One region of the Desulfomicrobium baculatum DSM 4028 genome, then DNA from elsewhere that is predicted to be linked to it. Evidence: predicted binding sites of a transcription regulator. Region 1 holds the regulator's gene; each other region holds the start of a gene.
The links. Region 1 encodes sigma-54, which starts transcription at its own class of promoters, with help from an activator protein. Its sites were predicted from a motif close to CTGGCACGGNNNNTGCTT; they were not measured.
Positions count from the first base shown of each region.

Region 1 (7,493 bases):
GCCGCGCTTCCCCGCGCAGCAATGCGGAAGAAACACAAGTTCAAAATGAAAAAGCCCGCCCAGGCAAACCTGGACGGGCTTTTTGTAATTCAAAGAGCCAAGGCTTAGGCGAAAGCCTTTTCGAACTTGGGCACAACGTCCTTTTTGCGGGACATGACCTTGGGCAGCCATGCCTTTCCGTCCACGGGCTTGACGCCGAAGGCCTTCTCGACCACGGCGGCGTCGTCGGAGGCGATCAGGATCTCGGAGCCTTCCTTCATGATGTCGGTCAGCAGCAGGAACACGGAGTGGTTGCCCTTCTCGGCCTTCAGGGCCTTGATGTCGGCAGCCAGGTCGCCCTTGACGGCGTCGAGGATGGACAGGTCGACGACTTCCAGCTGGCCGATGCCGACCTTGGTGCCGTTCATGTTGAAGTCCTTGTAGTCGCGCAGAACCAGCTCGCGGGCCGGGGTGCCTTCAACGGCGGACTTGACCTTGAACATTTCCATGCCCAGGGCGGCCAGGTCGGAGATACCGGCGATCTTGCCCAGTTCGGCAGCGGCTTCCTTGTCGGCCGGGGTGCAGGTCGGGGACTTGAAGATGACGGTGTCGCTCAGGATGGCGCAGAGCATGATGCCGGCGATGTTCTTGGGAACTTCAACGCCGTGGAACTTGTACATGGCGGTCAGAACGGTGGCGGTGCAGCCAACGGGCCAGATCCAGCATTCCAGGGGGCTGGAGGTGGTCAGGTCGCCCAGCTTGTGGTGGTCGACGATGCCGAGCACTTCAGCCTGCTTGATGTCGTCGGGCAGCTGAGCCAGGTCGGAGGTGTCGACCAGGAAAACTTTCTCACCGGCAAATTCGGTCTTCACGGCGGGAGCGGCGACGCCGAACTTCTCGAGGATGAACTTGGTCTCGGGGGCCAGTTCGCCCTGGGCGGTGGGGGTGCAGGCTACGCCGAGCTTGCTCTTCAGGTCGGCCAGCGCGATGGCGCTGCAAACGGTATCGGAATCGGGATTCTTGTGACCAAAAACATAAACGGACATGGTATTCCTCCTACAAGGGTTTATTGGCAAACAAAGACATTGTGCTAAATATCACAATTATTCGCGGCTGCCAAGAGAGAACATTGGAGGTCAGAGACTGGAGAGGACGCCGAGAAGCAGGCTGACCGCGGCCAAAGCGTAGGCCTTGCGTACACGCAGAGCGAGAATGGCCCCGGCGCAGGCTGCGATCCAGAGCATGGTCCACGTCGGCTGCGGACCTCCGGCAACCCAAGGCCGGACGGTTTTCAGGCCGATGAGGAGAGGCAGCAGGCAGAGCCAAAAGAGGGAGAAATTGAGCAGGAAAAATTCTACCAAAGCTTTTGCGGTGAGCCGGTGCGGCGCGAAGATGGCTGTGTTGCCCTGGCGGTTCCAGGTCAAAAGCTGGTTATAGCCGGCGTTTTGCCGTTTGCGGTAGAGTTGTTCGACCCACGCGCCAAGGTAGGCCAGAGGCAGGGTCGCGATGACGACCAGCACGGTGGTGCGCATGTCGGCATCCGGTAGGCAGGCCAGAATGGTCAGCGTGGCGGCCAGGGAAAAGAGCGCCTGGGGCGGGATGTAGGTTCCGGCCGGGAACAGATCAAGCCAGAGCAGTTCGAAGAAAATGCCCGCGCTTAAAGCCGGCTGGAGGTTGAAGGACAGTCCCGCCCAGAGCAGGGCGGCGAAAAGCGGACGATGGATGAAGCCGAGGTCGATGGCGACCCGGGTCAGGGACAGGAGGGCAAAAAAAAACTTCCTCCGGCCAGCAGGATGAGGTCGTGAGTGCTTACCATGCCGATTTGGGTTGAGACGTTTTCATCATAAAGTAATCTTGGCCGTTGCCGACGGCACGCAGCGGAAGTCGATTTCCACACCGTGATCGGCGAAATACTTCAGGCAGGAACGGTCTTCCGCTCCCAGGGCAATGTGTTCGCAAATCTGCTCTTTGCCCGGTCCGTAATGCAGATTGCCGATGTTGACCAGGGAAAAGGACAGCCCGGTCATGTGCGCGGATTTGGCATCGGCGCAGTCGGAAAAAAGAATTAGCACATGATGGTCCGGGTTTTTCGTGCGAATGCTTTTCAACATCGAAGCAGCTTCGGACACCGGACAGCATTGAAAGGAGATGCCGCTCGGAACGGCCAGACTCATGATTTCCTGCCGCAATTCATCGGCGGCGAGGTCGTCGTTGGCCACCAGCAGGGTTTTGGCCCTGATGTGCGGTAGCCAGGCCTCAATGATCTGGCCGTGGACGAGTCGGTTGTCGATACGGAACCAGAGCACTCTTACGCCTCGGTGATTTTGCGGGTCAATACTTCGCCGGCGACAACGATGCCCTGAATGGCCGCGTTTTTGGCGTCCGTGGCCAATTGGGACAGGTCCTGGGTGCGCATTCCCAGAATCCTGAGCAGCATGGGCAGGTTGGCGCCGGTCAGGACGTCGACTTTGCCCGGTTGCAGGAGAGACAGGCTGATATTGGATGGAGTGCCCCCGAACATGTCGGTCAGGATGATCACGCCGTCGCCTGTTTCCATCTGTTTGACGGTTTGCTTGAGATCCGAGAGCAACGCGCTCATTTCCACGGTTCCTTCCACAGCTATATGGGCGCACTGCTCCTGCGGTCCCAAAATTGTCTGGGCCGCTTCAAGCAGATATTTTCCAAACTGGCCATGGGTTACCACGATCACTCCAACCATTACTCCTCCAGATTATCCAAGACTGAAATGCCGATGTTCGACAGATACATTGAAGCCCTGACCGCGCAGATGTGCCAGCACTGCCTCGGTCACGGCCACGGAACGATGTCGGCCACCCGTACAGCCGAAGGCCATGGTCAAACGGTAGCGCCCTTCCGTCGCGTAGAGCGGCAGGGCAAAATCCAGAAATTCAAGAAGTCTGCGCAGATACTCGCGGCCAGGGTTGCTGCCCAGCACGTAGCGGGCGATGGCCTCATCCTTTCCGGACATGGGTCGCAGCGCTTCGTCGAAATAGGGGTTCGGCAGAAAGCGCAGGTCCGTGACGTCGTCCGCCTCGGTCGGGGCGCCGTACTTGAAGCCGAACGAAATCAGGTGCACCCGCATGCCTTGGCTGCGGGAGGAGAGGCTCTCCCATTTGTCCTGAATGACTCGACGCAGATCGTGCACCGAATAATGCGACGTGTCGATGACCAGATCCGCCTGGGTGCGGATGGGCTCGAGTATTTCCCGCTCCCTCTCCAGTGCCCCTTCCAGACCGAGGTTGCCCGAGGTCAGGGGATGCGGGCGGCGGGTGGTAGCGTATCTGCGCAGCAGGATCTGGTTGGAAGAATCCGTGAAGATGACTGTCGGCCGCACGGAAAACTTCTGGATATCAAGCAGCACTTCCTTCCACTGTCCCACGAAATCGGGTTGGCGCAGGTCCATGCCCATGGCCAGCCCTGGGTATTCCTTGGCCGAGGAATTGAAGAACAGCTCGATGAGGGCCGGGGCCATGCGCGCCGGAAGCCCGTCGACACAGAAAAAGCCCATGTCCTCGAAGACCTTGAGCGCCGTGCTTTTGCCTGAACCGGACATGCCGGAGACAATGACCACGTTTTTCTGTTCAGATTCCAGCTGCATGGAGTTCTCCGGACATGTTCGGTCGGCCTAGACGGTCTGCAGCAGTTGCCACAGCCCTTCCTGGCCGGGAGAGTTGGTAAAGGCCTGACGGAACGAGCTGTCTTTTAGCAGGCGGGAGACCGTGGCCAGAAGCTTCAAATGCAGGCCGACCACGCTTGAAGGGGCCAGCACCGTGAAAAAGATGCTGGCCGGTTTGTGGTCCAGACTGGCAAAATCCACTCCTTCGTGGCTGCGGCCGACAATGACCAGAACCTGATCGATACTGTCCAGCTTGCCATGGGGTATGGCGATCCCATCCCCGATGCCCGTGGTTCCGAGCAGTTCCCGATCCATGAGGACCTGGGTCACGCGCTTGGGGTCAAGATCGGGGTATTTGGCCGACAGCCGCGAAACGAGTTCGGCCAGGACCTCGGGTTTGGTCCTGGCCGAGAGGTCGGAGATGATCAAATCCTTGTCCAGGTATTCAGCAAGCTTCATTCCCTATACCCCGGGGTCGATCAAACCGAAATCTCCGGTTTTGCGACGATAGATGACATTGATCCTTTCACTTTCCGCGTTGAGGAAAACAAGGAATTCATTGTCCGTGCTTTCGAGCTGCAGGGCGGCTTCTTCAACGATCATGGGCTTGGGCGAGAAGTCGTCTTCGGTCTTTTGGATAACGGGCTTGCGCTTGGCGTCCGCGTCGTCGTCAAAACCGCCGGCGTCCATGAGAGGGCTGTCGCTGCCGCTTTTGCGACGGCTCTTGTCCTTGTCGCGGGTCTTACGCATCTGGGCTTCAAGCTTGTCCCAGACCATGTCGACGGTGGAGTACATGTCCTCGCTGTCTTCGCGGGCGGAGATATGCACATTCTTGCCCGTCAGCACTATATCGGCAATATGCCGGAATTTCTCCACTTCGAGGTTGACCTGCAGGTCGGCGTCGGGCGTGCCGGACATGTATTTGGCGAGCTTGCCGAAGCGGTCCTTGGCGTATTTGCGCAAATGGTCGGAAGGATCGAAGTTTTTGAAATTGAAGGTAATCCTCATGGAAGCCTCCTCGATTGTTGAGGGTCAGCCCGTGGTCCGTCCAAGAGGAGCGGCCCGAGGGCGGGGTGTCAAAAAACTTGTTTTCGCTTGGATGAAGAATCTATCCCCAGCACCGCGCGATACTTGGCCACGGTGCGCCGGGCGATGTTCACATCCAGTGTTTCCTTCAGCACCGCCGCGATCTTTTCATCGCTGAAGGGGTGCTTGGGGTCCTCCTCGCTGACCATTTTCTTGATGATGGCCTTGACCGACTCGGAGCCGACCTGGGTGCCGTCATCCATTTCCAGCGCGGAGTTGAAGAAAAATTTCAGTTCCATGATGCCATGCGGGGTGGCCACGTACTTGTTCGTGGTGATCCGGCTGACCGTGGATTCGTGCATTTCAATGTCGTCGGCCACATCTTTTAAAATCAGCGGTTTCAGCTTGGTCACCCCGTGCTCGAAAAAGCCCCGCTGGAATCTGACAATGCTTTCAACCACTTTATATAATGTTCTTTGCCTTTGGTGCAAGCTCTTCATGAGCCACATGGCGGATCGCATCTTGTCGTGCAGGTATTCCCGGTCCGGGCCTTTGACCGCAAGGTGCATGTCGTCCATGTAATAGGGGCTCAGCTGCAGCTTGGGTAGGCCGTCGTCGTTCATGACGATGACGAAATCCCCCTCGTATTCGTATACGAAAACATCCGGGCTGACATAGATGGTGCTCTCGCTCCCGTAGCTGGCTCCGGGCATGGGGTCCAGGGACTGAATGATGTCCAGATAGGCTTTCAGGTCTTCCATCTGGATTTTGAACTTGCGCAGGAGCGGTTTGTAGCGGCGCTTTTCGATGTCTTCGAGATGGTCGGCCACCAGGGAAACGAGAATCGGATCGTCCTGGCCGAGCATCTCCAGCTGAATGAGCAGGCATTCCTTGGGCGAGCGCGCGGCCACGCCCACGGGGTCGAAGCGCTGCAGGCGATGCAGCATGGACTCGACCAAGGCCAGGGGAGAGAGCGTTTCGGAGGCGATATCCTCGGCCGAGCTCATCAGATAGCCTTGGGAATCGAGGTTGCCGATGATGGCTTCGCCGATCATCTCCTCTTCTTCGGTGATGTTGGACAGGCAGAGCTGCCACAAGAGATGCCCATCCAGGGATGGCTTGCCCGAGAGCCTGGCCTCGTAGGACATCATCTCTTCCAGGGCTTCGGTCTCCTTGAACTGTACCTGCTTGGCGGTGCTTGAAAAATCGCCGAGGTAGTTTTCCCAGTCCGCGTTGCGCATCAGTTCCGCGTCTTCGTGCGAAACTTCGGGACGTGATTCCATCGGAGCCTGGATATCGTGCTCTTCGGAAATTTCCTTGACCCCTTCTTCAAGCATGGGGTTCTCCAAGAGCTCTTGCTGAACGGCTTCAAGGAGCTCGAATCGGGAGAGCTGGAGCAGCTTGATAGCCTGCTGCAGCTGTGGGGTCATGACCAGCTGCTGCGTCAGCTTGAGGTTTTGTCGGAGTTCAAGGCCCATAATGGATTTAATCTCACCGTGTCAGAGGATTGCAGACAAGAAAACTACCTAGTACCGAATCTGCCATAAAGGTTAGGCCCTGGCAATCCTTGGAAAATCGTGTCCGCTAGAGGCTGAATCCCTCGCCGAGATACACCTTGCGCGCGCCCGGGTCGGCGACGATCTCTTCGGGGCTGCCGTTCAAGATGATCTGACCGTCGTAGACCAGGTACGCCCGGTCGCAGATCTGAAGCGTCTCACGGACATTATGGTCGGAGATAAGCACGCCGATGCCTTTGCCGCGAAGGTCCTGGATGATGGTCTGGATGTCGTCCACGGCCAGGGGGTCGATGCCGGCGAAGGGTTCGTCCAGAAGAATGAATTTGGGATTCTGGATCAGGGCGCGGGCAATTTCCAGCCTGCGGCGTTCTCCACCGGACAGAAAGGCCGCCAGTTGACCCTCGAGTCGGGTGATGCCCAGCTCGTCCAGAAGCCTGTCCGCCGTGCGCTGCTGCTCGTCCTTGGAAAAACCGGAGTATTCCAGGATCAGTTGCAGGTTCTGGCGCACGGTGAGTTTTCGAAAGATCGAGCTCTCCTGCGGCAGATAGCTCATGCCTGCGCGGGCCCTTTTGTGCAAAGGCCAGCGGGTGATGTCCATGCCGTCCAGAAGAACCTGGCCCCGCGTCGGCGGCACGATGCCCGCCAGCATGTAAAAGGTCGTCGTTTTGCCGGCCCCGTTGGGTCCCAGGACGCCAACCACCTCGCCCTGGCGCACATCAAGATCGATGTCGCGTACGACATCCCTGAGCCCGTAGCGCTTGGCCAGCTTCTGGCCGGTCAGCGTGGTCACTGCCCGGCCCCCGGCTTGCTTGCGGGGGTGTTGAAAATGGCTTCGACCCGCCCTTTGCCGCCCAGAACTTCGCTGCGGCTTTCCTTGATGAAGAGCTTTATGACCTCGCCCTGGATCTTGTTGGCGCCTTCCATGAGCATGGGATTGTCTTCCATGGTCAAGAGGTCCTTGTCGGCTTCGTAGGTCGCCTTGCCGCAGGTGCCGGTGCGGCCCTGGTCGGCCTTGATGCGCACGTTGCCCTTGGCGATGATCTTTTTGATGGACCCCTGCTCGTCAGCCACGCTCTGGGTGGCATTGCCGGAGCCTTCCTTTTTTTCCAGGAGCACGGTCAGCGTGTCGGACCACAGCTGGATGTCCTGGCGGATGACGTACACGGAGCCGGTGAAGACCACCTGATCCCCTTTCTGGGTGTAGGTCATGGTGTCGGAAGTGATCTTGACCGGGACGTCTTTGGCTGGGGCGGTTTGTGCGGCCCAGAGTGGAGTCGCGCAGGCAAGGAAGAGAAAAAGTATGAGTGAGCGCATTGGTAACCCGCTTGTCAGTT
Region 1 is NC_013173.1:172,603-180,095, forward strand. Features, by position in the region: gene DBAC_RS00715 (manganese-dependent inorganic pyrophosphatase) at 105-1,025, opposite strand; gene DBAC_RS00720 (hypothetical protein) at 1,116-1,511, opposite strand; gene DBAC_RS00725 (PTS sugar transporter subunit IIB) at 1,821-2,285, opposite strand; gene DBAC_RS00730 (PTS sugar transporter subunit IIA) at 2,288-2,698, opposite strand; gene rapZ (RNase adapter RapZ) at 2,711-3,598, opposite strand; gene DBAC_RS00740 (PTS sugar transporter subunit IIA) at 3,626-4,075, opposite strand; gene hpf (ribosome hibernation-promoting factor, HPF/YfiA family) at 4,079-4,624, opposite strand; gene rpoN (RNA polymerase factor sigma-54) at 4,693-6,120, opposite strand; gene lptB (LPS export ABC transporter ATP-binding protein) at 6,227-6,949, opposite strand; gene DBAC_RS00760 (LptA/OstA family protein) at 6,946-7,473, opposite strand; gene lptC (LPS export ABC transporter periplasmic protein LptC) at 7,488-7,493, opposite strand, start outside.

Region 2 (7,493 bases), 730 kb from region 1:
ACCCCTTCCCAGCGAATGCTTCCACCGCCGGGAGCCGGAGCGGGCCTGGTCCCGATGAGCCCGACCATGCCCTGATCGCGGCCATAGATCCTGAACTCACTGGCCTGGCCGAGATGCATGTCGACGGTCTTGCCGGTACTGCTGGCCACGGCCACCAAAGGGCGGTGTGCTTGTGGAGGGGGATACGTCATGGTCGTGATCCTTTATGAGGCGGCGGGTCGCCCCGCCGCCAGGTATCTAGTAGACAAGTTCAAACTTCTCTTCTGTTTCATCACGATCCGTGCGGGTCAGGATAAGATCGAGAATCCTGGTCAGCATGTGCAGTCCGCCCTTGTAGCCAACCGTCGGGAAGTACTGGTGGCCGACGCGGTCCAGGATGGGGAAGCCGAAGCGCAGGAAAGGGATGTCCTCATCGCGGGCGATGTACTTGCAGTAGGTGTTGCCGATGATGAGATCGACGGGCTCGTTCTTGATCCACTGGTGCAGGAGGAACATGTCCCCACCCGCCTTCACGTTGGCCTTGTAGCCGGCCTCGGCCGTGATCTCGTCGATGCGCTTCTCGAACTTGTTGCCGGGGGTTCCGGTGACGATGTGCACGGGCTTCATGTCCAGCGAAACCAGGAATTCGGTCAGGGCGATGACCTGGTCGGGGTCGCCGACCAGGGCCACCTTCTTGCCGTAGAAGTACTGGTGCATGTCGGAGATGAGGTCCACGAGCTGGCCGCGCTCGAAGGCGACGGTGTCGGGCACGCTGACCCCAGCGACCTTGCGCAGGGTGTCGATGAAGCGGTCCGTGGCTTTGAGGCCAAAAGGCATGTCCAGCACCGTGCAGGGCACCTTGCACTGGGTATCGAGCCAGCGCGCCGCATCGGCCGAGCACCATTCCCCAAGAGCCAGGGTGCCAATGGCGTCGCCTGCGGCCACGAGGTCCGCGACCGGGGTGCCGCCATCGGGGAACATCTTGTACTCGCCGGTCAGGGCGCCGTTCAGGACGCCGGAGGTGTCGGGGAAAAGGATGATATCAAGGCCCATGAGGGTCGCCAGACGCCTCACTTCTTCCATGTCGGAAGGTTCGACCCAACCGGGAATGATGTTCACGCGGCCGTTCTTCCTGCCGGTGTTCACGGCAAAGCCCTTGGCCATGCCCTTGACCATGTTGGAGAAGCCCGTGACGTGGGAGCCGACGTAGCTGGGGGTGTTGGCGTATATGACGTGCTTGCCTTCCGGCACCTTGCCGCTCTTTTTGGCCTTGTCGGTCATCTGGGGCAGGTCGTCGCCGATGGTCTCGGACAGGCAGGTGGTGTGCACGGCGATGACGTCGGGCTCATAAACAGTGAAGATGTTCTCGATGGCCGAAACCAGGTTCGCGCCGCCGCCGAAGACCGAGGCGCCTTCAGTGAAAGAGCTGGTGGCCGCCGAGACGGGTTCCTTGTAGTGCCGGGTCAGGGCGCTGCGGTGGTAGGCGCAGCAGCCCTGGGAGCCGTGGGAGTGCGGCAGGCAGCCGTGGATGCCCAGCGCCGCGTACATGGCCCCGATGGGCTGACAGGTCTTGGCCGGATTGATGGCCAGGGCGCTGCGTTCCTTTATTTCTTTGGGTGTATGTCTCAGTAGCATGATTGTTTCCTCTTATTCCCACACGTACGTGGCGGACAGTTCCGGGCTTTCCTGCCAGGGGGCCTTCATGTAGCTCCAGACCTTGCTGTTCACGAGACGGTCGATTTCGTGATAGAAATTGACCGCGCCCTGAAATCCCGCATAGGGACCGCCGGAATCGTAGCTGTGCAGCTGTTTCATGGGGATGCCCAGCTTCTGGATGGAGAACTTCTCCTTGACGCCTGCGCAAAAGATGTCGGGCTTCACGATCTCGACCAGCTTTTCGGCCTCGTACTGGTTGAGGTCGTCGATAACGAGAGTCTGGTGGTCCATGTCCGGGATCAGGCCTTCGTATTCCTTGAACTTCAAACCGGCGGCTTCGAGCCTGGCCATCTCTTCGGAGGTCTTGCGCGGGGCGTAACGCTTCTCGTCCGCCTCGACCTCGATTTCCTCGATGTTGCGGCTGTCGGCATCGACCTTCAAATTCGGGATGACGTGGCGGCCTTCGTAGTCGTCGCGGTGGGCGAACTCGTAACCGGCGGCCAGGGTCTTCATGCCCATCTCGGCAAAGAGGTCCTGGTAATGATGGGCGCGGGAGCCGCCGACGAAGAGCATGGCCGTCTTGCCCGTGGTGCGGGGCAGCACGTCGCTGATGACGGCTTCCACGGCGGGCATTTCTTCGGCGATGACCTCTTCCACGCGGGCGGTCAGGCCCGGATCGCCGAAATATTCCGCGATCTTGCGCAGGGACTTGGCCGTGGACTTGGCGCCGATGAAGTTGACCTTGATCCACGGGATGCCGAACTTGGTTTCAAGCATGTCGGCCACGTAGTTTATAGAGCGGTGGCACATGACCGCGGACAGGTCGGCCTTGTGGGCCGAGGCGAACTGGTCGTAGGTCGAGTTGCCGGAGAAGGTGGAGATGTTGGTGATGCCGCATTTTTTAAGGATACGGTCGATCTCGAACCCATCGCCGCCGATGTTGTATTCGCCCAGGAGGTTGATCTTGAACTGGCCGGGCTTCTCGGCATCGTTCTCGCCCACCACTTCGCTGAAGATCTTGTTGTTGGCGATGTGGTGGCCGGCGGACTGGCTGACGCCCTTGTATCCTTCACAGCTGAAGGCGAAGACGTTGCAGTCGCCGAATTTGGCCTTCATCTTGCGCGCCACGGCGTGGATGTCGTCGCCGATGAGGCCGACGGGACAGGTCGCGAAGATGGCGATGGCCTTGGGATGGAAGAGGTCGTAGGCTTCCTGGATGGCGGCCTGCAGTTTCTTCTCGCCGCCGAAGATGATGTCCTGGTCCTGCATGTCCGTGGAAAAGCAGTATGGCATGAAGTTTTCCGCGCCCTCGGCCGATGCGTCGGTCTGGTTGCGGCGGGTCAGCCAGGAGTAGAAGCCGCAGCCGATGGGGCCGTGGGTGATGTTGACGATGTCGCGGGTGGGCCCGAGGATAACGCCCTTGCATCCGGCGTAGGTGCAGCCGCGCATGGTGATGATGCCGGGGATGGTGCGCACATTGGCCGATATTTCAGGCGTTTCGTTGCCGAGCGCCTCGTTGATGAGAATCTGGGAAGCGCGCTTTCTGGCCACCTTGGGCGGATACTTGGCGAGCATGTCCGCCTTGATGTCGGTGGGCGTCCAGTTGACGAGCTTTTTTGCAGCTGATGACATGATGTTCTCCTTCGTGTGTCCTGGTTTCAAGAGATGAAACCGGCTCTATTCAATGGACTTGGCGCCCTTTTCTCCGGTCCTGACCCGCACCGCGTCGATCATGGGCAAAACGAAAATCTTGCCGTCGCCGGGCTGGCCGGTCTTGTTGGTGTCGGTGATGACCTTGACCACTTCGGGCACAAGATCATCGGTGACCACGACGGTCAGCATGCGTTTGGGGTAGAGTTTGCCCTTTTCCCCCAGCACGGCCACCGCTTCCTCGATGCCCTTTCTGGCTCCCTCAAGAGGCTTCACGTCCACCAGGCCCTTGCCGCGACCGAAAGCCTCGTGGGCGAAGAAAGCGACCACGCCCGCGTCCTGCAAAGCCTTCTTTGTCTTGTTCATCATGTTCATGCGGATGACCGCGATCACTTCTTTCATGGCTATGCTCCTGCGGGGGCGCTTCCTGCGGGGGCGCTGTCACAGATGCCGGAGCTGATGGTGTAGACGTCGCCCACTTCGCTGACGAAAATCTTGCCGTCGCCGAAAGCGCCCTTGGCGCCGCTGCGGGCGGCCTTCATGATCACGCTGATGACGAAGTCCTTGTCCTCGGCCTTGACCACGCTCATGAGCATGGTCTTGGGAATCTCGTCGTAGGTCACTTCGCCGATCTTGATGCCGCGCTGCTTGCCGCGACCGGCCACGGAATATTTGGTCACCGCCGGGAAGCCCGCATCCATGAGGGCTGCGAGGACGTCATCGGACTTTTCGGGACGTACGATTGCTCTGACCATGATCATATGTTTTCTCTCCTTGAATTATTGATTTGGAAACGTGGGTTCGTTTTCAGGGTACCGGGCGTTACACGGCTTCGAGCAGGCCGAAATCCATCAAGAGCTGTTCCAATTCCTGGATTTCAAGAGGCTTCGGAACAACAAAATTCGTGTTCTGGTCGATGGCCTTGGCCAGGTTGCGGTAGTGATCGGCTTGGGGAGCCTTGGGGTTCCATTCGATGACGGTCATGCGGTTGATCTCGGCGCGCTGCACGTCGTTGTCGCGGGGCACGAAATAGATCATCTGGGTGCCGATCTTCTTGGCCAGCTCTTCGATCATCTCGCGTTCGTTATCGACGTTGCGGGAGTTGCAGATCAATCCGCCCAGACGCACACTGCCGGATTCGGCGTACTTCATGATGCCCTTGCAGATGTTGTTGGCCGCATACATGGCCATCATCTCGCCGGAACAGACGATGTAGATCTCTTCGGCCTTGCCATCGCGGATGGGCATGGCGAACCCGCCGCACACAACGTCGCCCAGAACGTCGTAGAACGCGTAATCCAGGGCTTCCGACTCGTGATAGGCGCCAAGGGACTCAAGCATGTTGATGGAGGTGATGATGCCGCGGCCGGCGCAACCAACGCCCGGCTCGGGTCCGCCGGACTCGACGCACCAGGTGCCGTTGAAGCCGGCTTTGCGGATGTCGGCCAGTTCAACGTCTTCGCCTTCGTCGCGCAGGGTATCCAGAACAGACTTCTGGGCCAGGCCACCGAGGAGCAAGCGAGTCGAGTCGGCCTTGGGGTCGCAACCGACAACCATGATCTTCTTGCCGAGTTCAGACAGGCCCGCGACGGTGTTCTGCGTGGTGGTGGATTTGCCGATGCCGCCCTTTCCGTAAATTGCGATCTTCCTCATGACGTGTGCTCCTTTATGTGAGAGTTTTTGGTGTAGTTGTGCGCCGTTCCTGAATCACCCTAGGGCAACGGGCGTGCCAAAATTTGCAAACGAACTTAACACTTCAAAATAATTCATTTTATTTACGAAACACGACTTGCCCCACGCCCACCAACCTACACAAACCACAAAGACAAAAATGTAGGAAGACACACTATCGTCAGCCCTGTCGTGCGACCATGCGTCTAAGACAAAGGCTTAAAATTCAGCATAATGGAGAAATTCACCTTCGTGGCATCGACCATGCAATGGACCATGCATTGATTGAAGCAAACACGGGAGGACGCATGCTCATCGACACGACACTCAGGGAAGGGGCGCAAATGTTCGGGACCAGCATCCCGCAGGAAGCCAAGATCCGCATTGCCGGCCGCATCGCGGACATGGGCGTGGAAGAGATAGAGATCGGCTGGATGGGCCAGGAGGGGTTGGATGAAGTGGTGAAGGCGCTACGGGGCAGGGGCGTGACCTGCGACCTGAGCGTCTGGTCGCCCTGCCGCACCGTGGACGTGTACAGGGCTGCGGGCCTTAGCATCGATACGATCAATATCGGCCTGCCCGTCTCCGACCTGCATATCGCCGAGCGGCTGCGCACGGACCGGGACGGCCTGACCCGCATGCTGCGCGAGACCGTGGGGCTGGCCCACTCCTGCGGCATCCGGCGCATCAGCATCGGCCTCGAGGACGTGACCCGAGCCGATCAGGACTTCGCCCTGTCCATGGCCCGCATGGCCAAGGAGCTCGGCGCCGCGCGCATCCGCCTGGCCGACACGCTTGGCGTCATGACCCCGACCCGCATCGCCGAACTGGTGCGCTTCTTTGCGCAAAGCGTGGACATGGAGATCGCCATCCACTGCCACAACGATTTCGGCATGGCCACGGCCAACGCCATCACGGCCCTGGAGGCGGGCGCGCACTGGGCGGATGTCTCGGTGCTGGGGATTGGCGAGCGCTCGGGCATCTCGGCCCTGGAGGAAGTGGCCGGACACCTGCGGCTGGTGCAGGGCTACGATATCTACGACATGAATCTGGTGCGCGCTCTATGCGATCTGGTGGCCGAATACGCCCGCATTCCGGTGGCCCGCAACCGGCCCATGTCCGGCGGCGACATCTTCGCGGCCGAATCAGGCCTGCATGTCGACGGCATTTTGAAAAACCCGGCCCTGTTCGAACCCTACGACCCGGCCCAGACAGGAGCCAAACGCATCCTGGCCCTCGGCGCCAAGGCCGGACGGGGAGCGGTCAGGACCATGCTGCGCCAGGTGGGCCTTAAAGGACCGCTACACTCCATCGGCAACATGGTCGACACCATCCGCGAACGCGCCCACCGCACAGGCCGCCCCTTGACCCAAGGCGAAGTGCAGGCCCTGGCCAAGCATCAGGAATGCCTGGACGGCGGAATCTGCTGAAAATCAGCACCCGGACGACACAAACGCGCTCACGTCCCGGATGACCGTGAGTTCCGGGCCGTGAGCGCGTCAGCAGGCCGCACCACCAACGGAGAATCCATGCTCATCAACAGAATCCAGGCCAGCATCTTCCGCCAACTCTGCGAGCGGCAGAACATGGACCGCGACGCATATGTCCGAGCCTATTCGGAACACTATCTGGGCAAACCCCTCGCCAGTCTCGAAAACCTGACTGAGGAGGACGGCGACCAGTGGATCACCAAGGCGTACCTGCAATCGCTGTGAGGACCGGCTACCCTGCTACGCAATCTCCCACGTTCCGGCAGAACAACCTGAGATAAAAGACGATGTTTCAAAAATTGTTTAACGTCTGCCAGTGCGGTGCATTACCCGGTCCCTCGGCCCGCAATGCCTGCGCAACGTCTGAAAGTCCTGCGTAATTCCTCGATTTTGAACGGTTTGGACAGATAGTCGTTCATTCCGGCCGTCAGGAACTTCTCGCGGTCTCCGCTCATGGAGTAGGCGGTCAGGGCGATGATGGGGATGCTTGCATAGGCCTTGCCGGAGGACCTGATCGCCCTGGTTGTCTCCTCACCGTCCATGACCGGCATCTGGATGTCCATCAGGATGCAGTCGAACTCCCGTTCTTCGAGCAGATTAAGGACCTGCCGCCCGTTCTCGGCCACAATAACCTCATGTCCATCCCGGTTGATCATCCTGCTCGCGGCCAGGGCGTTGATCGGCTCATCCTCGGCCAGCAACACGCGCATGACGGGCAGGGGTTCAAAATCCTCGGCGCTCGCCAAGGCGTCCGCCTCGCTCTCGGTCAGGCCCAGCGGCAGCGCGACGTGGACCTCCGTCCCCTCTCCGAAAATGCTGTCCAGAGTGATATGTCCGCCCATGAGCTCGACCAGCCGCCTGACTATGGCCAATCCCAGCCCGGCGCCCTGGTACCTGCGAGTGTAGGCGCCTTCGACCTGGAAGAAGGGGGTGAACAGATCGTGCTGTTTTTCCGAAGGGATGCCGATGCCCGTATCCATCACGGAAAACAGAATGCGGCACTGTTCCAGACCCCTAGGGGGAAGCGCCGTCAGCTCCACGCGCACG
Region 2 is NC_013173.1:904,788-912,280, reverse strand. Features, by position in the region: gene DBAC_RS04270 (NifB/NifX family molybdenum-iron cluster-binding protein) at 1-191, opposite strand, end outside; gene nifK (nitrogenase molybdenum-iron protein subunit beta) at 238-1,614, opposite strand; gene nifD (nitrogenase molybdenum-iron protein alpha chain) at 1,627-3,267, opposite strand; gene DBAC_RS04255 (P-II family nitrogen regulator) at 3,313-3,687, opposite strand; gene DBAC_RS04250 (P-II family nitrogen regulator) at 3,690-4,046, opposite strand; gene nifH (nitrogenase iron protein) at 4,108-4,938, opposite strand; gene DBAC_RS04240 (LeuA family protein) at 5,265-6,386, shown strand; gene DBAC_RS04235 (hypothetical protein) at 6,486-6,671, shown strand; gene DBAC_RS17635 (ATP-binding protein) at 6,773-7,493, opposite strand, start outside.
Region 2: a site for sigma-54 is predicted at 5,001-5,018, ahead of nifH (nitrogenase iron protein). Genes of this name have one in related genera too.

Region 3 (7,493 bases), 790 kb from region 1:
GCTACTCGCATTATCTCCGCGTGGCCAGCACGATGCCGCCGAGGATGCAGCCCGCGCTGAGCAGATGAATGAGCCCCATGGGTTCCCCCAGAAAGAGAAAGGCCATGACACCGCTGAAAAGGGGCAGGCTGTAGTAGATCAGCCCGGCCAAGGATGGACCGATGGATGCCACGGCGCTGTTCCACATGGCATAGGCGGCCAGTGACGCGCCGAGCCCGACATAGAGTATGGCCCCCGCCGCGCCGAGGGTGATGGTCGGCGCTCCGGCGGTGAGCAGTTCCCATCCGGTCCAAGGAGCCAGAAAAACGATGCCGACGCCGAAAAGGGTCAGCAAAAAGACGGGCTGGCTCAGCCCTCCGGGAAAGCGGCGCACCAGGATGCTGTAGCCCGCGAAAATGACGGCGGCCAGGCTCATCCACAGATCTCCGATGGCAAAATCAAGGCCCGTCAGACGGCCCAGGTCGCCGCCGGTGATGAGCAGCAGCACGCCCCCGAGGGCGAAGGTCAGGCCGAGCATTTTGCGGGTGGTCAGTCGTTCGTGGAGAAATATCCGGGCCAGAAGGATGATGAAGACCGGCGTGGACGTGGCAATGAGCGACAGGTTCAGGGTCGAGGTGGTGTGGGCCGCCTTGTAGAGCAGGGCGTTGAAGGTCGTGACGCCGAGGAGCGCCATGGGAATCATGGCCGGCATGCTCCTGCGGATGGCCGCGCGCTCCGCCCACGCGGCGCGCCAGGCGAAGGGTAACAAACCCACAAAGGCCGTGGCCCAGCGCAGCATGGAGAGGGTGGCGGGTTCGATGCTCTGATTCAGGCTGCGGGCCACGATGAAATTGCCGGACCAGATGACCGTCGCGCCCAGGGCGAAGAGGATGCCCTGCAGGGATTTTGAAGAAGTCGAATGTTTCATGAGCGTGGGGTAAGAGGATGACAAAAAGAAATACCCCAAGCTTCTGCAAACTTGGGGGAATTGTCGAGGTTTAGTTGCGCCGTATCAAGGCGTCAGCGTGAAGGGATTACTGCTTGGCCGGGGTGTGCGCGTTGTGGTCCATCGGAGCTTGTCCGGCAGTGCCATTATCCGCGCCGTGCTGCATTCCACCCATCATACCCTTGCCGCCCATCATGCCCATTCCGCCGCCCATTCCTTTTCCGCCCATCATGGGGCATCCCTTGCCGCCCATCATGCCCTTTCCGCCCATGGGCACGATTCCTTCCTTGGCCATTTGCTTATGCATCTTGACTTGTTCGGCATAGATCTTGGCGTTCAAGGCGTTGATCTCGGAAGTCAGGGCCTCGACCTTCTTGTCATCGGCCTTTTCGCCGAACAGAATGGCGTTCAGTTCGGATTCCTTGGCGAAGACCTGCTTTTTCAGGTCCGCCGTGGCCGTCGCGAAATCCGCGTGCAGCTTCTGCATTGTGGCGTGTTTTTCCGGGGTCATGTTTCCCATGCCGTCCATCATGCCCTGAGCGGAAGCAAGGCCAGCGAAGGCGGTGACAAAGGCCAGGGTAAGCATGGTGGCAATGGCGTTACGGTACGTTTTCATGAGAAGTCTCCTTTTGGATGTTTATGGTTTATTAAGCCTTGCATTCAGATAAACAAGGCATTGTCGACGATTTTGTCTGCCGTGAGGTCTGGTGGCATGTCGGTTAGAGTATGGATTTGAGGGTGTTGTATTCTTCGATGGTGATCTCGCCCTTGGCCAGCCGCAATTTCAAAATTTCCAGGGAGTCGGATCTGTCGGCGGCGGAGCTTCCCTCGCGCCGGTTTCTGAGCATCGTCCAGATCAGGACGCCCAGTCCCACCAAAAGCAGGATGCCCCACAGGGAGTGTCCCATCATCCACCCCCCAAGCAAGGGGTAACTTCCGCAATTCCACATGGTGTTCCCTCCACATATACTTCGTTGCTGTACATCTTCTCTAAGGCAAGGGCCGTGCCAGGAAATGGGAGCTATTTTATCTAGCTGAAATTTAATGATTTTATTTGATTTTGGTGGGATTGCGCAGAGTGCGCGTTGGTGGAAGGCGGGTAAAGATGTGACAGTATTCTGGACAACATGGGTAAAACGGTTACAGGTTGAGCCGAGAGGTCACTCATGAACATGTACGCAGACAGAATGAAGCGGACACGGGTAAATCCGTGGCTGGTGGCGGGGATGACGGTCATTCTTGGACTGGCGGTGTCGTTTTTCGCGGTGCGCAACGTCCAGCGCGAGAGGGAGCACATGGTCCGGGGCTATCTGGAGCATGCCGAGTCCCTGTTCTGGGCGCTGGAGGCGGGAACCCGCATAGGGATGGGCATGCACGGCAGCGCAGGCTATTTTCAGTCTCTGGTGGAGGAGACGGCCAAACAGCACGGCATCGTCTATCTGGCCGTGACCGATGCCAAGGGACTCGTCCTGGCCCACAGCGACGCGGCCCGGATCGGGTCGGTTCTTCATCCCCCGGAAGCCATGTCCGCCCGGACCCTGAGCGAAGAGCGGCAGGGGCATTTTCAGGAGGTGGAAGGCGGTCGGGTTTTCGAGGTCTATAAAAAATTTGCGCCCCTGCCGGGGGTTCATCACTCCATGTGGTGCCCGCCCCGCAACGGGGGAATGGGCGCGATGGGCATGATGCGGCCCCCGGCCCAAGGCGAGGGCGATCATGATCCGTCCGTCATCTTTGTCGGCCTGGATGTGCGCCCCCTGGAGGAGGCCGTGGCCGGCGAGCTCCGCACTAACGTGGTGATAACTGTGCTCGTGCTGTTCATGGGTCTGGGCGGTTTCGCTTCGCTTTTCTGGGCCCAGCATTACCGCCTCTCCCGGCGTCAGTTGCGGGACACCCAGGCCTTCGCTTCTGAGGTGGTGAGGTGCCTGCCCCTGGGTCTGCTCAGCACCGATCCCGATGGGCGGGTGGTCCTGTCCAACGGCGGGGCGTCGGCCCTCTTTGGGCTGGACAGGGACGCCATGTCGGGCATGCTTCTGGATGGTCTCGGAGGCTTGGATTGGGGCGGGATCATGGCCGAGCTGGCAGACAAGGGCACGGTGCCGGAGCGAGAAGTGACCCTTGTCGCGGGACCGGGCAAACGGGTCCCGGTCAATCTGGGCGCGTCCCGTATCGTCACCAGCGATGACGACTTCGTGGGCTATCTCTTCTTGCTGCGCGATCTGGGCGAAATTCGACGCCTGCAGGAGCAGGTCCGGCGCAACGAGCGCCTGACGGCCCTGGGCAATCTGGCCGCCGGGGTGGCCCACGAGATCAGAAATCCGCTCAGCTCCATCAAGGGCTTTGCCACCTATCTTGCCGGCAAGGTTCAGGGGCAGGACCAGGACGCGGCGCGGGCCATGATCCAGGAAACGGACCGCCTGAACCGCGTGGTTTCGGAGCTGCTGGAGTTCGCCCGGCCCGGAGAGATGAAGCTGCGCGACGAGGATCTGGCGCAGGTCGTGGAGCGGGCCCTGCGTCTGGTCCGCGCCGACGTGACGGCCAAGAACGTTGCGGTGCATTTTGAGCAGGCGGGGACCTTGCCCCGCGTCCCGCTGGACCCCGAGCGTTTTACCCAGGCGCTCCTCAACCTGTTCCTCAATGCCGTGCAGGCCATGGACCAGGGCGGGACGCTGCGGATCACGGCGGCCCAGGAGCCGGATGCCGGAGGCGTGGCCCTGCGCATCGCGGACACGGGCCATGGCATGGCGGCGGAGCTTGTGCCGGACATTTTCAATCCCTATTTCACGACCAAAAGTTCGGGCACGGGTCTGGGCCTGGCCATCGTGCACCGCATCATCGAAGCCCACGGCGGCGAAATCAAGGTGGAAAGCGTCGTGGGCCAGGGCACGGTTTTCACCCTCATGCTGCCCACGACCGGGAGGCGGTCATGAAACCATCCAAAATTACCATCCTCATCGTTGACGATGACTCCGGTCACCGGGGCATGCTGCGCACTCTGTTGGCCGATTGGGGCTTCGTCCCGCATGAGATCGAGAGTGGAGAGGCGGCCGTGTCCCTGTGCCGGGAGCGGGCCTTCGACCTCATCCTCATGGACGTGCGCATGGCCGGGATTTCCGGCATCGAAGCACTCAAGGAGATCAAGGCCTACAATCCGGCCATCCCCATCCTGATCATGACCGCTTATTCCAATGTGGAAACAGCGGTGGAGGCCATCAAGGCCGGGGCCTACGACTACCTGACCAAACCCCTGGACTTCGACGACCTGCGCCTGACCCTGGATCGGGCCCTGGACCATGCGGCCCTGCGCGACGAAAACAAGGCCCTGCGCCAGACCCTGTCCGCGTCCTTCGATTCCGGCGGGATCATCGGCCAGAGTCCGGCCATGCACCGGCTCATGGACATGCTGGCCACCATCGCCCCATCCGAGGCCACGATCATGGTCACTGGCGAGTCGGGCACGGGCAAGGAGCTCATCGCCAGGGCCGTCCACGCCAACAGCCCTCGCCGCAAGGGACCCTACGTCGCCGTGAACTGCGCGGCCCTGACCGAAACCCTGCTCGAATCCGAGCTCTTCGGCCACGAGAAGGGCGCCTTCACCGGAGCCGACCGGAGGCGGGAGGGGCGCTTTCTGGCGGCGGACAAGGGGACCATCTTTCTGGACGAGATCGGGGAGATGCCCCTGTCCATGCAGGTCAAGCTTTTGCGCGTCATTCAGGAGCGCGAAATTCAGCGCGTGGGCGGGGACCAGACCATCAAGGTCGATGTGCGCATCGTGGCCGCCACCAACCGCGACCTCCTGGCCGAGGTGGAGGCGGGGCGCTTTCGCCAGGATCTCTACTACCGCCTGAACGTGGTCGCCCTGGCCCTGCCCCCGCTGCGCGAACGGGAGGAGGATATTCCGCTCCTGGCCTCGCACTTTCTGACCGGGTTTGCCGTCAAGAACGGCAAGCGCATCAAGGGTTTTACCCCCGAGGCCATGGACCGCCTGCTCAAACATCAGTGGCCCGGCAACGTGCGGGAGCTGGAGAACGCCGTGGAGCGGGCCGTGGTCCTGGCCCGGGGCGAATACGTCAGCGAGCGCGAGCTGCCGCCCGCATTGTCCGGCGGCGCGGGGGAGGGCAGACCGGAGGGCGGATTCGCCAACCTGACCCTTGAGGAGTTGGAGCGCCTGGCCATCCTCGACGCATTGGAAGCGGCCGGCGGAAACAAGAGCGAGGCCGCCCGCCGCCTGGGCATCACCAGAAAGACCATGCACGCCAAATTGGCCAAGTACGGAGAGTGAGTGGAATTTTGTCTGCCCGACCCGGACGGCAGCATCGCCTGAGCGCAACTCAGTGCGAAAACGTATTTTTTGATCCAGCTCAAAGATGCCTTCCGGCAACCTGCATAGAGAGGTCTCAACGACAACAAAACTCTCATGGAGGTTGAACCATGTTTTGCAATCAGTGTGAACAGACTGCCAAGGGCAAAGGCTGCGACAAAATCGGCGTGTGCGGGAAGACTCCCGAAGTGGCGGCGCTGCAGGATCTTTTGACCCATTCCGTCAAGGGCCTGTCCCTTTACGCCCATGCCGGCCGCAAGGTGGGCGTGGTTGATAATGAAGTGAACCGCTTCTCCTGCGAAGCCATCTTCTCGACCCTGACCAATGTGGACTTCGATCCGGCCCGCTTCGTGGCCATGATCGAGCGCTGCGACGCCCTGAAGGAGCGTTTGAAGACGAAGGTCAAGGCCGCCGGCGGCCAGGTCTCCTTCGGAAGCGAACCCGAACCCGGCTTCCTGACCAAAGTGGCCCGCGTGATCCTGGGCGGCGGACAGCCCGATTTCACCAAGCACCCTGAAATTTCCTTCACCGCCGCGGGCACGACGCAGCTGGTGCCCATGGGCGAGAAGGTCGGCTTCGCGCCGAGGCCCGACGTCAACGCGGATCTCGAATCCCTGCGCCAGATCCTGACCTACGGCCTGCGCGGCGTGGCCGCTTATGCGGATCACGCGGCCATATTGGGCCAGGAGTCCGACGAGGTCTATGACTTCATCCATGAAGCCATGGCCGCCACCCTGGACCAGAGTCTGGGACTCGATGAGCTGATCGGGCTGTGTCTGGGCTGCGGCAAGGCCAACCTGAAGGCCATGGAACTCCTGGATGCCGCCAACACCGGCTCCTACGGCCACCCCGTCCCGACCGAAGTCCCGCTGGGACCCAAAAAGGGCAAGGCCATCCTGGTCTCCGGCCATGACCTGAAAGACCTCGGCATGCTGCTGGAGCAGACCGCCGGCAAGGGCATCAACATCTATACCCACGGCGAGATGTTGCCTTGCCACGGCTATCCGGAACTCAAAAAGCACCCGCATTTCCACGGTCACTACGGCACCGCCTGGCAGAACCAGCAGAAGGAATTCGCCGAGTTCCCCGGCGCGATCCTCATGACCACCAACTGCATCCAGAATCCGGTCGAGTCCTACAAGGGCAACATCTTCACTACCGGCCTGGTCGGCTGGCCCGGCGTGACCCACGTGAGCAAGGATTTCTCCAAGGTTATCGAGAAGGCCCTGGTCATGCCCGGCTTCGCCAAGGATGAGGACAAGGGCTCCGTGCTGACCGGGTTTGCCCGCAATGCGGTCATGAACGTAGCCGGAACGGTCATCGACGCGGTCAAGAGCGGCGCCATCCGTCACTTCTTCCTGGTTGCCGGCTGCGACGGCGCCAAGCCCGGCCGCAACTATTACACCGAGTTCGTGGAGAAGGTTCCGCAGGATTGCGTGGTCCTGACCCTGGCCTGCGGCAAGTTCCGCTTCTTTGACAAGAAGCTGGGCGACATCGGCGGCATTCCGCGACTCCTGGACATCGGCCAGTGCAACGATGCCTACTCGGCCATCCAGATCGCGGTGGCTCTGGCCGGTGCCTTCAATTGCGGCGTGAACGACCTGCCTCTGTCCATGGTCCTGTCCTGGTACGAGCAGAAGGCCGTGGCCATCCTGCTGACGCTCCTGCATCTGGGCATCAAGGGCATCCGCCTCGGACCCAGCCTGCCCGCCTTCATCACCCCGAACGTGCTGCAGGTCCTGGTCGACACCTTCGACATCAAGCCCATCACCACCCCCGATGCGGACTTGAAGGCCATCCTCGGCTGATTTTCCTCCCTCCGGAAAACGCGAAAACCCCAGGTCCAAAGGACCCGGGGTTTTCGCGTTTTCGAACGGATGCGCAGCGCCTTCGCTTTTTTTTGGCTTCCCGACGGATCACGCCTTCTCGGTACGGATGCACTGCACGAAGGCCAGGGACACGAGGCTCAGCACCGCGCCGCCCACGAAGGGGATGCGGTAGTCCACCATCCAGAGCAGGCCACCCGTGATGGGGATGACCACGGCCGCGATGTGGTTGATGGTGAAACCCACGGCCATGCTCGGCGCGATGTCGCGCGGGTCGGCGATCTTCTGGAAAAAGGAGCGGATGGCCATGGCGAAATTGTAGAAGATGTGGTCCAGGATATAGAGAACGGCCACCATGAGCTTGCTGTCGGTCACGGCGTAGCCGAGAAAGACGAAGAACAGGGCCGTGTACTCCAGAGACAGC
Region 3 is NC_013173.1:3,326,084-3,333,576, reverse strand. Features, by position in the region: gene DBAC_RS14750 (DMT family transporter) at 11-907, opposite strand; gene DBAC_RS14745 (periplasmic heavy metal sensor) at 1,014-1,541, opposite strand; gene DBAC_RS14740 (SHOCT domain-containing protein) at 1,645-1,875, opposite strand; gene DBAC_RS14735 (ATP-binding protein) at 2,092-3,852, shown strand; gene DBAC_RS14730 (sigma-54-dependent transcriptional regulator) at 3,849-5,204, shown strand; gene hcp (hydroxylamine reductase) at 5,354-7,051, shown strand; gene DBAC_RS14720 (MFS transporter) at 7,160-7,493, opposite strand, start outside.
Region 3: a site for sigma-54 is predicted at 1,919-1,936, ahead of DBAC_RS14740 (SHOCT domain-containing protein). Genes of this name have one in related genera too.

Region 4 (7,493 bases), 960 kb from region 1:
CGTGGCCCTCATTCGCGTGTCCATGCCGCGCAACATCACGGTCCTGGCCGAAATTGAAGACGACCTGCCGCTCTGCCTGGCCGACCCGACACAGGTTCATCAGATCGTCATGAACCTTGCGACCAACGCATTTCAGGCTTTGGGCGAGGGCGGCGGCAATATTTCCATCCGCTTGAGCAAAATGATCTTGGACCGCGATGACGCGCAGCTCGGCAATCTTGTCCCGGGAGTCTACAGCAGGCTGTGTATCGAAGACGACGGTCCCGGCATCGACGAGGATATCCAGGACAAGATCTACGATCCGTTCTTCACCACCAAGGGCAAGGGCGAGGGGACCGGCCTGGGGCTGGCCGTGGTGCATGGAATCGTGCGCAACCATGGTGGCGAAATCAGGCTCGTCAGCACTGCGGGTTTCACCCGCTTCGACATCCTGCTGCCGACCATGAACGAGCTGTGCCTCCTGCCCGGCGAGTGTGCGGGCGCTCTGGCCATGGGCAATGAGAGGCTGGCCTTCATCGAGGACGACGAGGACCAGTTGCTGCTCATACCCCGTGTTCTTGAGCAGCTCGGCTATGAAGTGCATTCCTTTCAGAATCCTGCCGAAGCCGTCTTCACTCTTTGCGAGGAGGGCTTGCCTTTTGATCTGGTCATTACGGATTTTGACATGCCCGGCATGAACGGCTTCGATGTTGCAGGAATTTTGCAAGAGCGTCGGCCTGATTTGCCGGTGATCATGGTTTCCGGGAGAAAGCAGGCCGAGGAATTTCTGGGCCAGGCCGGAAACATCAAATTTTTCCTGAGTAAACCGTACAATAAGGACATGCTCGGACGCGCCATCCGCGATGTTCTGGACAAGGAAGCATAATGGCCAGGATACTCATTATCGACGATGATCCGCAGGTTTGCGAGACGCTGCAGAGCCTGAATTTGCGTCTTGGGCACGAGTGCCTCGCGGCCCATACCTTGAAGGACGGGCTGGCCTATCTGGGACGCATGGAGTTCGACCTTGTCTTTCTCGATGTGCGTCTTCCCGACGGCAACGGCCTGGAAGCGCTGGGCCAGATTCGCAACCACGAAGCTCCGCCCGATGTGATCGTATTGACGGGCCAGGGCGATCCCGACGGCGCTGAATTGGCGATCCAGGGCGGGGTTTGGGACTATCTGGTCAAACCCTCGCCCATCAAGCAGATTAAAGAGACCCTGAATCGCGCCCTGGCGTACCGTCAGGAGAAAAAAGCCATGGGCCAGGCAATGGCTCTGGATTTGAAAGACGTGGTGGGGGAGAGCAGCGTCATGCGCCAATGCTACGAACGCATTGCCCAGGCCAGCGGGTCGGACTCCACCGTACTGGTCACCGGAGAGACGGGAACCGGCAAGGAGCTGCTGGCCCGCACCATCCACCGCAACAGTCTGCGCTCGGCGCGGGCTTTTGTTGTCGTCGACTGCGCCTCCCTGACCGAATCCCTGCTTGAGAGCATTCTTTTCGGCCATACCAAAGGCTCGTTCACCGGCGCGGCGCGCGACAGGACAGGGCTGGTCAAGCTGGCGGATCAGGGTACGCTTTTTCTGGATGAAATCGGGGAGTTGCCGCTTTCGGCGCAAAAAACCTTCTTGCGTGTCCTGCAGGAGCGCCGCTTCAGGCCGGTGGGTTCAAACCAGGAACTGGAAAGTGATTTCAGGCTCATCTCGGCCACGAACCGTGACCTTGCGGTCATGGTCAAGGCCGGTGAATTCAGGCAGGATCTGTTCTATCGCATCAACACCATCCAGCTGCATCTGCCCGCCTTGCGCGAACGCGAGGAGGACGTGATCATCCTGGCTCGCCACCATATCGACAAACTGTGCCGGCAAAGAAACATACCGATCAAGGAGATGGATCCGGAGCTGGTCGAGATGCTCAAGCGATACGACTGGCCCGGCAATGTACGCGAACTATTCAATACCATTGAACAGGCGTTCGTGCTGTCGGGGGCCGAGAAAACGGTCTATGCCCAGCACCTGCCCCAGGCAGTGCGTATTCGGGTCGCCAAGACCAAACTGGGTAAAGGGAGAGCTGATGGGGAAGCGGGGCCGGAGGATGCGTTGGATGAAGTGGAGGAGGCCCTGCCCACATTGAAGGACTTCAAAACGTCCAAGGAAAGGGAATACCTGCTTCGGCTCGTGGGCAGCCACGGCAAGGATATTCAGAAGATGCTGGCTGTTTCAGGGCTTTCCAGGTCGCACCTTTACGCCATGCTCAAAAAGCACGATATCGAAGCCTAATAGTCCTGTTCTTCGTCCTGCTCTTTTCCGAGCCAGTATTCTTTCCAGGAATCAACAATATATTCCGTCTTGACCAGGACGCTGTCGCCGTCGTTGATGCGTTGCTTTTGCATGGATGTCAGCAATTGTGACAACTGCATCGTTTCGTTTTGCGACAATCCTCGAATCACGCCATTTTTTGTTATGCTTTTTCCTTTCATGTTAGACCTCCCATTAACTCTATATATAGCAGTTTTAGCCTTCTTGGCAAGCTGCTTGGTTACTTTGATGTGCAAAATTGCTGCCAACGCCTGTGTGGTTTGGTGTTTCCGCAGTTTGTGACGCTGGAATAAACTCGTTTTTCCAATACGTTGCCGTCGAGAACTGCCTCCTCGTATCGATTTCGGAGCGCACTGTTTCATCTGCGTTATTGTGCACATTTGAAACACCGGACGCGTCAGGATGATACGATTTGTGCAATTTTGAAACAGCTGTGGTTCCCGGAATCGAGGCTGTCCAGAGCCCCGCATGACGACTCTGAATCGAGACTGAAGAAAAATGGTTGTTTAGTCAACCAAATTGTAATACACTTAAAAGATCAGTTCGTGTCCGGAAAATCGGACGGAAACATGGGCCTGACACCTCAGGCGATCCCCCGTTGAGGGGTGGGAAAGGCGTGAATCGTGGAAGTGTGGGGCAATCTTTGTTCGGAGATCGCATTATTGAGGGAAGCCGATTTCTTTTGTCCGGAAAAATGGACGCCGGTTTGAAATTCTCTTTTTTGACCATTAACCAGCCATTTAAGCGCGTTAACCGGATTGAAGTTGTATGTTTGCATTCCCGAACTAACGTGCTATTTCCACGGAAAAATATATATTGTCTTTTTTTTCAGACAAACCGGAAGGGGGGCTATGACAAATATGATCAGTGTCTCATAAGTTTTCTTTATTTCAATTGGTTAGGTAGTTTTTGTTGAGTGGCACAAAACTTGTTTAAAGCGAGCCGAAGCACGAGAAACGTTGCGAAATCGCTTGAAAACAACAACTTGGCTTTTAGGAGAAGATACATGGCTAAAAATATGAAAACCATGGATGGAAATACCGCCGTCACCCATATCGCTTATGCGATGAGCGACACGGCAGCAATTTATCCGATCACCCCGTCCTCGACCATGGGAGAGATCGCTGATGAATGGGCCGCGCAGGGGCGACTCAATATTTTTGATCAGAAGGTCATGGTTCGCCAGATGCAGTCCGAGGCCGGCGCTGCCGGTGCGGTGCACGGCTCCCTGGCCGGTGGCGCGCTGACCTCCACCTTTACCTGTTCCCAGGGCCTTTTGCTCATGATCCCGAACATGTACAAGATTTCCGGCGAATTGCTTCCCGGCGTCTTCCATGTCAGCGCACGCGCCGTTGCCGCGCATGCCCTGTCCATCTTCGGCGATCATCAGGACGTCATGGCCTGTCGCCAGACCGGTTTCGCCATGCTGGCTTCCAGCTCCGTGCAGGAATGCATGGATCTGGCTCTGGTCGCGCACCTGTCTTCCATTGAATCGAGCATCCCCTTCCTGCACTTCTTCGACGGCTTCCGTTCTTCCCATGAAATTCAGAAGATCGAAGTCATCGACTACGAAGACATCAAGAAGGTCGTCAATCACGAGGCCATCGCCGAATTCCGCGAGCGCGCCATGAGCCCGGCCAATCCGTCCATTCGCGGCACCGCCCAGAATCCGGACATTTACTACCAGGGCCGTGAAGCTTCCAATGTCTACTACGATCAGCTCTCTTCCATCGTGGTCGAGCAGATGAAGAAGGTCACCTCCATCACTGGCCGTTCCTACAAGCCTTTCGACTATGTCGGCCACCCGCAGGCCGAGCGCGTCATCGTGGCCATGGGATCTTCCTGTGAAACCATCGAGGAAGTGGTGCGCCACCTCCTGGCCAAGGGCGAGAAGGTCGGCCTGGTCAAGGTCCGCCTGTATCGTCCGTTCCTGCCCGAGTACTTCCTGCAGGTTCTGCCCGCCACGGCTTCCGTCATCACCGTGCTCGACCGCACCAAGGAGCCCGGCGCCAAGGGCGATCCGCTCTACAAGGACATCTGCACCGCCTACATGGAACGCGGCGAAATGCCCGAGATCGTCGCCGGCCGCTATGGCCTCGGCTCCAAGGAGTTCACCCCGGCCATGGTCAAGGCCGTGTATGACAACATGATGGTCGCTCAGCCCAAGCATCACTTCAACGTCGGCATCGACGACGATGTGACCCACACCTCCCTCGACGTGCCGGCCTTCGCCGACACCACCCCGGCCGGCACCGTGCAGTGCAAGTTCTGGGGCCTGGGCTCCGACGGCACCGTCGGCGCCAACAAGGAAGCCATCAAGATCATCGGCGACAACACCGACATGTACGCCCAGGGCTATTTCGCCTACGACTCCAAGAAGTCCGGCGGCATCACCGTGTCCCACCTGCGTTTCGGCAAGGAGCCCATCCAGTCCACGTATCTGGTCAACGCCGCAGACTACATTGCCTGCCACAAGGCCAGCTATGTGCACACCTACGACGTGCTCGACGGCATCAAGGACGGCGGCACCTTCGTCTTGAACTCCAACTGGACCGCCGAGGACATGGAGAAGGAACTACCCGCATCCATGCGCCGCACCATCGCCAAGAAGAACCTCAAGTTCTACAACATCGACGCGGTCAAGATCGCGGCCGAAGCCGGCCTTGGCAACCGCATCAACATGGTCATGCAGACCGCTTTCTTCAAGCTCGCCAACGTCATGCCCTTCGAAGAGGCCGTGGCTCTCTTGAAGAAGGCCATCAAGAAGGCCTACGGCAAGAAGGGCGACAAGATCGTCAACATGAACATCGCCGCCGTGGATCAGGCCTCCGCCAATCTGATCGAGATCAAGGTTCCGGCCGCCTGGGCCGACGCCGCCTGCGAATGCGCAACGGATCAGGATGTGCCTGATTTCGTCAAGAACGTCATGCGTCCCATCCTGGCCCAGAAGGGCGACAGCCTGCCTGTCTCCGCTTTCGAGCCCGATGGTCTGTTCCCTGTGGCCACCTCCCAGTTCGAGAAGCGCGGCGTGGCCATCAACGTGCCCGAATGGATCGCAGCCAACTGCATCCAGTGCAACCAGTGCTCCTTTGTCTGCCCGCACGCGGCCATCATCCCCGTGCTCTTGACCGAAGAAGAGATGGCCGACGCTCCCGAGACCTTCGAGACCCTCGACGCCATCGGCAAGGAATTCAAGGGCATGAAGTTCCGCATCCAGGTCAACGCCCTGGACTGCATGGGCTGCGGTAACTGCGCCGACATCTGTCCGGCCAAGAACACCGCCCTGGTCATGAAGCCCCTGGAGACCCAGACCGGACGCGAAGTGCCCAACTACGACTTCTCGGTCACCGTTCCTTTCAAGGACAACCTGACCCGCCGTGACACCGTCAAGGGCAGTCAGTTCCAGAAGCCGCTGATGGAATTCTCCGGCGCCTGCGCCGGTTGCGGCGAGACCCCGTATGTAAAAGTCATGACCCAGCTCTTCGGCGAGCGCATGATCATCGCCAACGCCACGGGCTGCTCCTCCATCTGGGGCGCTTCCGCTCCGACCACTCCGTACACGGTCAACGCCGATGGTCATGGTCCTGCCTGGGGCAACTCCCTGTTCGAGGATGCGGCCGAATTCGGCTACGGCATCCAGATGGCTTATGCCCAGCGTCAGGCCAAGCTGGCCGACCTGGTCGCCAAGGCCCTGGAAGGCGAACTGCCCGAAGATCTGGCCGAAGCCTTCAAGGGTTGGCTCGAAAATCGCGCCAACGCCGAAAAATGCAAGGAATACGGCGACAACGTTCGTGACATCCTGGCCTTCATGCACCGCGACGAACTGCTCGACGCCATCTATGAGCGCGAAGAGCTGTTCGCCAAGAACTCCTTCTGGATCTTCGGCGGTGACGGATGGGCTTACGATATCGGCTATGGCGGGCTGGATCATGTTCTGGCCTCTGGCGAAGACATCAACGTTCTGGTGATGGACACGGAAGTGTACTCCAACACTGGCGGACAGTCCTCCAAGGCGACTCCGCTTGGTTCCATCGCCAAATTCGCTGCCGCAGGAAAGCGGACAGGGAAGAAGGATCTCGGACGCATGGTCATGAGTTACGGCTATGTCTACGTGGCCACGGTTTCCATGGGCTACGACAAGCAGCAGCTCCTCAAGGCCCTGCGCGAAGCGGAAGCCTACCCCGGACCGTCCCTGATCATCGCCTACGCTCCGTGCATCAACCAGGGGCTTCGCAGAGGCATGGGCAAGACCCAGCTCGAATCGAAGCTGGCCGTACAGTCCGGCTACTGGCCGCTGTACCGCTTCAACCCCTTGTTGTCCGAAGAGGGCAAGAATCCGTTTATCCTGGACTCCAAGGCTCCGGACGGAAGCATCCAGGAATTCCTGGCCAGCGAAAACAGATACGCTCTGCTCGAAAAGATCGCGCCCGAAGACTCCAAGAGACTGCGGACCCAGATCGAGCAGGATTATCTGCAGCGTTTTGAAATGTACGAGTACCTTGCCAAGCAGGAGCCCACGGCGGGCAAGGCGGCTTCCGCTCCTGTCACCGTATCTGCTGCGGCGGGCGAGGGTTGTACATTGACGGCGACGGCGGAGCATGCGGGGGCGAATAAGCCCGGCTTGCCCTGCGATGACGGCCGCGCCGGCAAATAGGTAAAGGCAAGCTGCCGGCCCGAAAGGGTGGGGTCCCTTTCGGGCCGGCGGTCCATTCATCAGTTTTATTGGAGGGAGATATGTCAATTACTGTCTTGGCAATGGTGGCTCTGTTGCCCATTCTGGTGGCTCTTGTTCTGATGGTCGGCATGCGCTGGCCGTCTACGAAAGCCATGCCCCTTGCGTGGCTTGTGTGTGTCCTCGGCGCAATTCTCGCGTGGAATCTGCCCGTCGGTTATGTCGCGGCCTTGTCGCTTCAGGGTATTGTGGTCGCCATCGGCGTTTTGATCATCGTCTTCGGCGCGATCATCATCCTGTACACCCTGAAATATTCAGGTGGCATGGAAACCATTCAGTACGGCATGCAGGGCATCAGCCGTGACAAGCGCATCCAGGCCATCATCATCGGCTTCATGTTCGCGGCCTTCATCGAAGGCGCGGCCGGTTTCGGCACGCCTGCCGCCCTGGCCGCTCCGCTCTTGCTGTCCCTGGGCTTCCCGCCCTTGGCCGCAGCGGTCATCTGCCTGGTCTTCAACTC
Region 4 is NC_013173.1:1,131,643-1,139,135, forward strand. Features, by position in the region: gene DBAC_RS05305 (hybrid sensor histidine kinase/response regulator) at 1-865, shown strand, start outside; gene DBAC_RS05310 (sigma-54-dependent transcriptional regulator) at 865-2,262, shown strand; gene DBAC_RS05315 (hypothetical protein) at 2,259-2,462, opposite strand; gene nifJ (pyruvate:ferredoxin (flavodoxin) oxidoreductase) at 3,308-6,955, shown strand; gene DBAC_RS05325 (L-lactate permease) at 7,036-7,493, shown strand, end outside.
Region 4: a site for sigma-54 is predicted at 3,218-3,235, ahead of nifJ (pyruvate:ferredoxin (flavodoxin) oxidoreductase). Genes of this name have one in related genera too.